2 regions of the Clostridium sp. ETTB3 genome follow, and region 2 is predicted to be linked to the other one. Evidence: a T-box and tRNA genes for the amino acid it is inferred to sense, from the RefSeq annotation. Region 2 holds a T-box; the other holds one or more tRNA genes.
What was found. A T-box is a leader RNA that pairs with one kind of tRNA and senses whether it is charged. The one in region 2 lies ahead of metG (methionine--tRNA ligase), so its partner is inferred to be a tRNA-Met.
Positions count from the first base shown of each region.

Region 1 (4,596 bases), 850 kb from region 2:
AAATCATTCATAGGCATACATATATTTCTTACAAAATCAGGAACTGATATATTTTCTTTTTTTTCATCTACAACATTTTTCCATGAATCTGGTACATCTACTTTTACTAATGCTTCAACCCCTTTATCAATAGCAGTATGATTCATATTAACAACTTCTTCACCCTTTTTTCCATATGAAGTTACTACTGCTTGCTTTAAATATTTTATAGCTTCATCAACAGGAATTATATTAGCAACTTTAAAAAATGCTGATTGCATTATCATATTAATTCTTCCACCTAAACCAATTTCTTGGGCAATTTTAATTGCATTGATTATATAAAAATTAATATTATTTTCAGCTATATATTTTTTTATCGTTGCTGGTAACTTTTTATCTAATTCATCTATACTCCAAATTGTATTTAAAACAAAAACTCCATTTTTCCTTAATCCATTAAGTAAATCATATGAATATACATATGATTGATTATGACATGCAACAAAATCAGCCTTATCTATATCATAATGTGATTTTATTGAATTTTTTCCAAATCTTAAATGTGAAATTGTTATTCCTCCAGATTTTCTTGAATCATATGAAAAATATCCTTGAGCATACATATTAGTATGATCTCCAATAATTTTAATTGCACTTTTATTTGCTCCAACTGTTCCATCTGAACCTAATCCCCAAAACTTACATGCTGTAGTTCCTTCAGTTGTTACATCAACTTCCTTAATAGGTTCTAATGAATTATTGGTAATATCATCTATTATTCCAATAGTAAATCTATTTTTTGGTGTTTCACTTGCTAAATTTTCATATACTGCAGCTATATCAGAAGGATAAGGGTCTTTAGAACCTAATCCAAATCTTCCACCTATTACCTTTGGTGGATTTTCTATTTCATTTACAGCTCTTAAAATATCTAAATAAAGTGGCTCTCCTATTGAACCTGGTTCCTTTGTTCTATCTAATACTGCTATCTTTTTAACAGTACTTGGTATACAATTTAATAATCTTTCAATACTAAAAGGTCTATATAGCCTTACTTTTATTAGTCCAACCTTTTCTCCCTTATTTCTTAAATAATCAATTGTTTCTTCAATAACTTCATTTATAGCACCCATAGAAATTATTATTCTATCAGCATCCTCTGCTCCATAATAATCAAAGCAATGATACTCTCTTCCTGTTAATTCAGTAATTTTCCCCATATATTCTTCTACTATAGAAGGTATATCATCATAATATTTATTTAATGATTCACATAATTGAAAATAAACATCTGGATTTTGTGCTGTTCCTCTTGTTACAGGATGACTTGGATTTAAAGCATTTTTTCTAAACTCCTCTAATGCTTTATAATCCAAAAGATTAGCTAATTCTTCATATTCTAAAACCTCTATTTTTTGTATTTCATGAGAAACTCTAAATCCATCAAAAAAATTCATAAAAGGTATTTTTGCCTTAAGTGCTGATAAATGAGCTACAGGAGATAAATCCATTACTTCTTGAACAGATCCTTCTGCTAGCATTGCACATCCTGTAGCTCTTGCAGCCATAACATCTTGATGATCTCCAAATATGCTTAATGATGAAGTTGCTAAAGCTCTTGCAGCTACGTGAAAAACTGCTGGCAACCTTTCACCAACCATCTTATATATATTAGGTATCATAAGTAATAATCCTTGTGATGCTGTATATGTAGTTCCTAATGCTCCACTTTGAAGTATTCCATGAAGTGCACCTGCTGCCCCTGCTTCTGATTGCATTTCAATAACTTTTACCTTTTCTCCAAATATATTTTTCTTTCCTTGTGCAACCCACTCATCTATATGCTCAGCCATAGGTGATGATGGTGTTATAGGATATATTGAACTTACTTCTGTGTATGCATAAGATACATATGCAGCTGCAGTATTACCATCCATAGTCTTCATTTTTCTCATAGTCTTACCTCTCTTTTTTTAATATTTAATTTTATATTTTGCATTCTTTATTAGTATTAAAAATTTAAGAAATAATATGTATTTTTTATTAAAATTTTTTGCCTTTTTTTAACATTTATATTGACTGTATATTTTTTTAGGTTTATACTAATAATATAAATAGAATATCAACGCGGGATGGAGCAGTAGGTAGCTCGTTGGGCTCATAACCCAAAGGTCGTAGGTTCAAATCCTTCTCCCGCAACCAAAAAAAGGTATGTCATAAGACATACCTTTTTACTTTTATAATAATTAATAGCCCTTATAAATTTATTTTCTATTTATAACCTTCACTTGTAAACCTTCCATTACATCTAAAGCTTTTTCATGAAGTTTTTTATCAAAGCTTGCACATAAACTTGCATCAACAATTATTTCTGAATTAATATATTTAGATTGAAACATTACTATATTACTAATTACACATATATTAGTTACTACACCAACAAATTCTATTTGTTCTATATTATCACCAAGCTTTTCACTTAATCTAATAATTTCTTGTGGTGAAATTCCAAAAGAATATTTATTTAAATGAATTGTATTTTCATCATTAACAAATTCATTCACTTTTCCATAAAGCCTATGACCTTCAGTATTCATTCTACAATGTAAAATAGGTAAATTCTTCCCCTCCCTTGTTTCTAAATAATTTTCTGAATGAGTGTCATATGTAAATATAACCTTATGCCCATCCTTTAAGTAGCTTATTACCTTTTCATAAATTCCATTTTCTAATTCCTCTGCTCTTTTAAATCCTAAAGAACCATTAACAAAATCATTTTGATAATCAATAACAACTAATACTTTTTCCATATTATCCCTCCAAATATTAATTATTTAAATATATTTTATCATAATCTTATTATAAATGTTACTAATGTATATACACTTTTTATTCCTTTATTAATAAATAAGATAAAATTTATGTTATTTATTTTTTTATCTTTAATAAATAACCATTTTTTTATATAATAATAAAGTATAAATTAATTATAGTTAAATTGTGGAGGTAATTTAATGGAATTTTTAGAAATTATTAAAGCCATAATTTTAGGAATAGTTGAAGGTATAACTGAATGGCTTCCTATTAGTAGTACAGGACATATGATTTTAGTTGATGAAGTTTTAAAACTTAATATGTCTCCTGAATTTATGGAAATGTTTTTAGTTGTAATTCAGTTAGGTGCTATTTTGGCAGTTATCCTATTATACTGGAAAAAAATATGGCCTTTTAAAGTTGAAAATGGTCTTAAAATTGAAAAAGATACAATTATAATGTGGGTTAAAATATTAATTGCCTGTGTTCCTGCTGCAATTGTTGGAGTTTTATTTGATGATAAATTAAATGAATTATTCTATAATCCAACGACGGTTGCTATTATGTTAATTTTATTTGGTATATTATTTATTATTATTGAAAACTATAATAAAGGTAAAAGCCCTAAAATTAATAGTTTATCAAAAATAACATATACTGTTGCTATTATGATTGGTATTTTCCAACTAATTGCCGCTGTTTTTCCTGGAACATCTCGTTCAGGTGCAACAATAGTTGGTGCTTTATTAATAGGTGTATCTAGAACAATAGCTGCTGAATTTACATTCTTCCTTGCTATTCCTGTTATGTTAGGAGCAAGTGCTTTAAAGCTTGTTAAATTTGCATTAAAAACTGGATTTGTTATGACTGGAAATGAAGTTGCTATATTATCAGTTGGAACTTTTGTTGCTTTTATAGTATCAATTATAGCAATAAAATTCCTTATGTCTTATATAAAGAGTAATGATTTTAAAGTATTTGGATGGTATAGAATAATACTTGGTATTTTAGTACTAGCTTATTTCTATATTATTAAATAATATTTACATAAGAAAGGCTGAGTTAAAACAACTCAGCCTTTCTTAATATAATTCATATATATCTGAAAATTCTATATTAACCTTTTGTATTAACGGTTTATTATCTATATCAATAGATTTAATTTCTTCATTTTTGCTTTCATCTAAGATTTTATTAGGAAGCTTTATCACAAATTCACAACCTTGTTCAACACTCTTTTCTAAATATACTACTCCTCCATGAAGTTCAACAAGAGATTTAACTAAAGATAAACCTATTCCACTACCTTCCTTCTTTCTATTAAAAGACTTATCCTCTTGTGCAAACCTTTCAAAAACATAATCACTAACCTCTGGTGCTATTCCTATACCATCATCTTTTACTTTAATAATAACAAAATCCTTATTAGCATCTAACAATACAGTTATATTTCCATTTTCATTGGAAAATTTTACAGCATTAGATAGTAAATTTAGTATAACCCTCTCTAAACTTTCTGGATCACATTTAATAACTAACTCTTCAACATATGTATCAAATAAAACAGTAATATTTTTTGATTCTACATATGGAACAATTGATAAAGTAATATCTTCTACTAAACTTACAATTTCATAATTTATAAAATTTAATTTCATAAACCCAGAATCTATTTTAGTAATATCAACAAGATTATTAACTAATCTTAATAATCTATAACAATTTTGTTTTATAGTTCCATAATATTTATTATATGAATTCCATAATTCAGTTTCACCCTTTTCCTTGTTAATATCAAGT
Region 1 covers NZ_CP199832.1:952,027-956,622, reverse strand. The annotation lists gene nifJ (pyruvate:ferredoxin (flavodoxin) oxidoreductase) at 1-1,937, opposite strand, end outside; tRNA gene ACUN06_RS04710 (tRNA-Met) at 2,109-2,184, shown strand; gene ACUN06_RS04705 (cysteine hydrolase family protein) at 2,247-2,792, opposite strand; gene ACUN06_RS04700 (undecaprenyl-diphosphate phosphatase) at 2,997-3,836, shown strand; gene ACUN06_RS04695 (sensor histidine kinase) at 3,879-4,596, opposite strand, start outside.
Region 1: it has a tRNA-Met gene. The T-box ahead of metG (methionine--tRNA ligase) is inferred to sense a tRNA for this amino acid. The anticodon was not compared.

Region 2 (4,596 bases):
TTCCTAAATGTAGTGGTCCATTTGCATATGGCCATGCATTTCCTATAATAATATTCATTAAAAACACCCCCTTTTAAATTAGTGGCAAGTGACAAGTTAGTGTAGAAACTCCTTAACGGAGTTTCTGAAAATATATTTATTAAATTTAGCATTTGCTAAATTTATACCTTAACTTGAAACTTATCACTTGAAACTTGAAACTAAAAGAAGCTATTAACTATCTTACAACGCTTCCTGTTGGTAGTTCACCTGGATTTACTAAGTTTAATACGCTATCATCATCTGTAGCTGCTGCAATTATCATTCCTTGTGATAATTCTCCTCTTAAAGTAACAGGTTTTAAATTAGCAACTAAAACTACATATTTACCTACTAATTCTTCTGGTTTATAATGCATTGCTATTCCTGAAATAATCTGTCTTTCTTCACCATTTAAATCAACCTTTAATTTTAATAATTTCTTAGCTTTTTTAACTGGTTCACATTCTAATACTTTAACAACTCTTAAATCTATTTTTTCAAAATCCTCTATAGTTATTTCTTCTTTAATTGGTTGCATTTTATATTCTTCTTTTGGTTTATTAGCTTCTAATTGAGCTAATCTCATAGCTTCTAATTCCTCTAAAGTCTTAACAACATCTATTCTTGGGAATAAAGCTTCACCTTTTTTAACTTCAGTTCCTGGAGTTGTTCCATCAAATCCTAATAATGAATCCCAAGTTGTTGTAGTGATATTTAATTGTTCATTAATTTTTTCACTTGTACTTGGTAAGAATGAAGATAATAATACAGATGCAAATCTTAAAGCTTCAGCTAAGTTATATAAAACTGTACCTAATCTTTCTTTCTTTTCTTCATCTTTTGCAAGAATCCAAGGAGTTGTTTCATCAATATATTTATTAGCTCTTCCTATAAGATCAAATGTATATTCTAATGCTTCTGGAATTCTTAAGTTATCAATTGCTTTTGTTATCTTAACTGGAGTTTCTAAAGCTAAAGTAATTAATTCATTATCAATATCTTCTTTTGCAGTTGGTGCTGGTATTATTCCATCAAAATATTTTTCAATCATTGCAACTGTTCTTGATAATAAATTACCAAGGTCATTACAAAGATCTGAATTAATTTTCTTTATAAATATTTCATTATTAAATAATCCATCTGCTCCAAATGGAATTTCTCTTAATAAATAATATCTAACTGCATCAACACCAAATTTATCAACTAAAACTACTGGGTCAACAACATTTCCCTTAGATTTTGACATTTTTCCACCATCAACAAGTAACCATCCATGACCAAATACTTGTTTTGGTAATTCTTCACCTAAAGCCATTAACATGATTGGCCAATAAATAGTGTGGAATCTTAAAATATCCTTACCTATTAAATGAACATCTGCCGGCCAGTACTTTTTAAATAATTCATCATTTTCAGTTCCATACCCTAAAGCAGATATATAGTTAGATAATGCATCTATCCAAACATAAACTACATGCTTTTCATCAAAAGTTACTGGAACTCCCCAATTAAAGCTTGTTCTTGATACACAAAGATCTTGTAATCCTGGTTTTAAGAAGTTATTAACCATTTCATTTTTTCTTGATTCTGGTTGAATAAATTCTGGATGCTCATCAATATACTTCATTAATCTATCAGCATATTTACTCATTTTGAAGAAATAAGCTTCTTCCTTTGATTTTTCAACTGGTCTTCCACAATCAGGACAATTTCCATTAACTAATTGAGTTTCTGTCCAGAAAGATTCACATGGAGTACAGTATAATCCTTCATAAGAAGATTTATATATATCACCTTGATCATATAATTTTTTAAATATTTTTTGAACTGTTTCCTTATGATAATCATCAGTAGTTCTTATAAATTTATCATAACTTATATTCATCATACTCCATAGTTCCTTAATTCCAGCAACTATTTCATCAACGTGTTCCTTTGGTGTTATTCCCTTTTCCTCAGCTATTCTTTGAATTTTTTGACCATGTTCATCAGTTCCTGTTAAGAACATAACGTCATATCCATTTAATCTCTTAAATCTAGCTAAAGCATCGGCAGCTACTGTTGTGTAAGTATTACCAATGTGTAATTTAGTTGATGGATAATAAATTGGCGTAGTTATATAATATGGTTTCTTTGTCATTTTTCTTCCTCCTCTTTAATTAGTCTTTAGATAGTTTGTAGTTAGTTTGTAGTTAATGATGGGGATGTCGCATTAAGAATAAATACTACAATATATTGTATTAATTTTTATTTTTTAAAACAATATATTGTGTATAAAAGTTTTAGTGATATAGCCCCTTAAAAATATATTCTTATAAAATTCATCCTAAACTGAATTTTTTCCTTAACTACTAACTCCCAACTATAAAAACGTCTCTATATAGGCATTTATGCCCATATAGAGACGTTATATACGCGTTACCACTCTATTTTATATTTATCTCACAATAAATATCTCATTAGGTGACTATTATCACCTTGCAATATAACGGTTGCTACCGTATTATCCTAACTTATATAAGCTCAGATAATCAACTCCAAGACCATCTTCATCAAGTTCAGTACCGCTAGCTTTCACCTATTCTAACTCTCTTTAGATACATTCCAAAATTACTCTTCTCTTCTATGTCTTTATTAATTTATAATATTCTAAAATGTAAAAACTGTCAAACCAATTTCTATTTATTTTATTCTTAACTTTATTATTTCCTAATCTTTTTAAAATCTTCATAATTATTAAAAATACTATAAAACTTGTTAATAACTAGTGAAATCTACAAATTTCTTAGTTATAATATCTAAGGAGATAGGAGGCTTAATTATGAAAAATTTAAAACTACCTAAAATTGGACTTAGAACAATAAAATCTGGTATAGCTGTTTTTATATGCTTAGCACTATTACCTAGTGAGCCATTCTTTGCGTGTCTTACAGCTATAATATGCTTGCAAGACACTGTATATAACTCAATTCATATGGGTATAAACAGAGGTGCTGGAACTATACTGGGAGCTTGTTTTGGTTTAATATTCTTATTCTTTTTTAGAACACTAGAAAATTATATTAGCAATCATTTTATTTCAAAACTACTTATATACATAATTATTTCTCTTGGAATTATTTTAATGATTTATTTATGTAATATTTTAAAAAGACCTGGAGCTATAAACATAACTTGCATAGCATTTTTAGGAGTAACTACTGCACATGCATATAGTGACCCTTTATATTATGCAACTAATAGAATAATAGAAACATTGCTTGGAATAGTAATTTCAATATTAGTTAATAAACTTATAACTCCACCACCCCATAAATAATAAAAATATCATTATTGGCTCATCTTTTATTAGATGAGTTTTTTATTAATATCATTGAATAAAATAATGTTAGCAATATCAATGCTTATGATGCCATTAATCACTTCAGTTTAAATTCATTACATAAAAATTTATATGCTCATGGAAATGCTGCTAATAATACATTAATACAAGTTGCAAGTTCAATTGGAACTTCTATTATAATAACTTTAATGAGTAAGGTAAGTACTTCCTCTAGATATACATATACAGCAAAAACTCAAGTTCATGGAATTAATGTTTTATTTTTTGCTAAAAAGGGGCTGTACACTAATTATTTAGTGCAACAGCCCCATCTACAACTACTAACTACAAACTACTAACTAGAAAAATTCCTTTTTTATTTTACTTATTACTTAAGCTTCTTCAACCTTTTTACCAAATAATTGAACCCCTATAAATAATGCTATTAAGGAAAGTGGTAATACTACATATACTGGCACTCCAAATCCTGCTGGAATATATCCAAATAATATAGTTATTATAGCAACAAATACTGAATACCATATTTGAGTTTTAACATGTTCAATATGATTACATCCTGCTCCCATTGAAGAAAGTATTGTTGTATCAGATATTGGTGAACAATGATCCCCAAAAATAGCTCCTGTTAATACTGCACTTGTAGAAACTACTACAAATGACATATCTGGATTTATTGAATAAGCTAATGGAATTGCAAGTGGCATTAATATACTCATTGTTCCATAAGCTGTTCCTGTTGAAAATGAAATTACTGCTCCTAAAACAAATATTAAACTTGGTAATAAAAATGCTGGTATTGCTCCCTTTAATACCTCAACTAAATAATATGCAGTTCCAAGTTCTTTAATTACAGATCCTAATGACCAAGCTAATATTAATATAACACCTGTTATTATTAATCCTTTCATTCCATCAACCCAAACTTCAATAGCTTCACTTAAAGTAAATATCTTCTTTGCAACACCCATGCCTATAGCAACTATTGACGCAAATAATGCAGATTGGAATAATGCTATTGATGAATCCGAAGCAGCAAATGCTTCCATTATTCCCTTAAATGAAAATGGTGAATTCATCATAATTTCTTGTGCTGTTGATGGTTCGCCACCCATTATTGTACTATATCCACTATAATAAAATGCTATTAATGCAGAAATTATTAATGCTCCTATTGGAATAATTGCATTCCATATACTAAGCTTAATTCCTTCTTTTGGTTCTAATTCATCCAT
Region 2 covers NZ_CP199832.1:103,676-108,271, reverse strand. The annotation lists gene metG (methionine--tRNA ligase) at 1-58, opposite strand, end outside; gene metG (methionine--tRNA ligase) at 218-2,161, opposite strand; T-box leader at 2,419-2,656, opposite strand; gene ACUN06_RS00490 (FUSC family protein) at 2,843-3,340, shown strand; gene ACUN06_RS00485 (Na+/H+ antiporter NhaC family protein) at 3,736-4,596, opposite strand, start outside.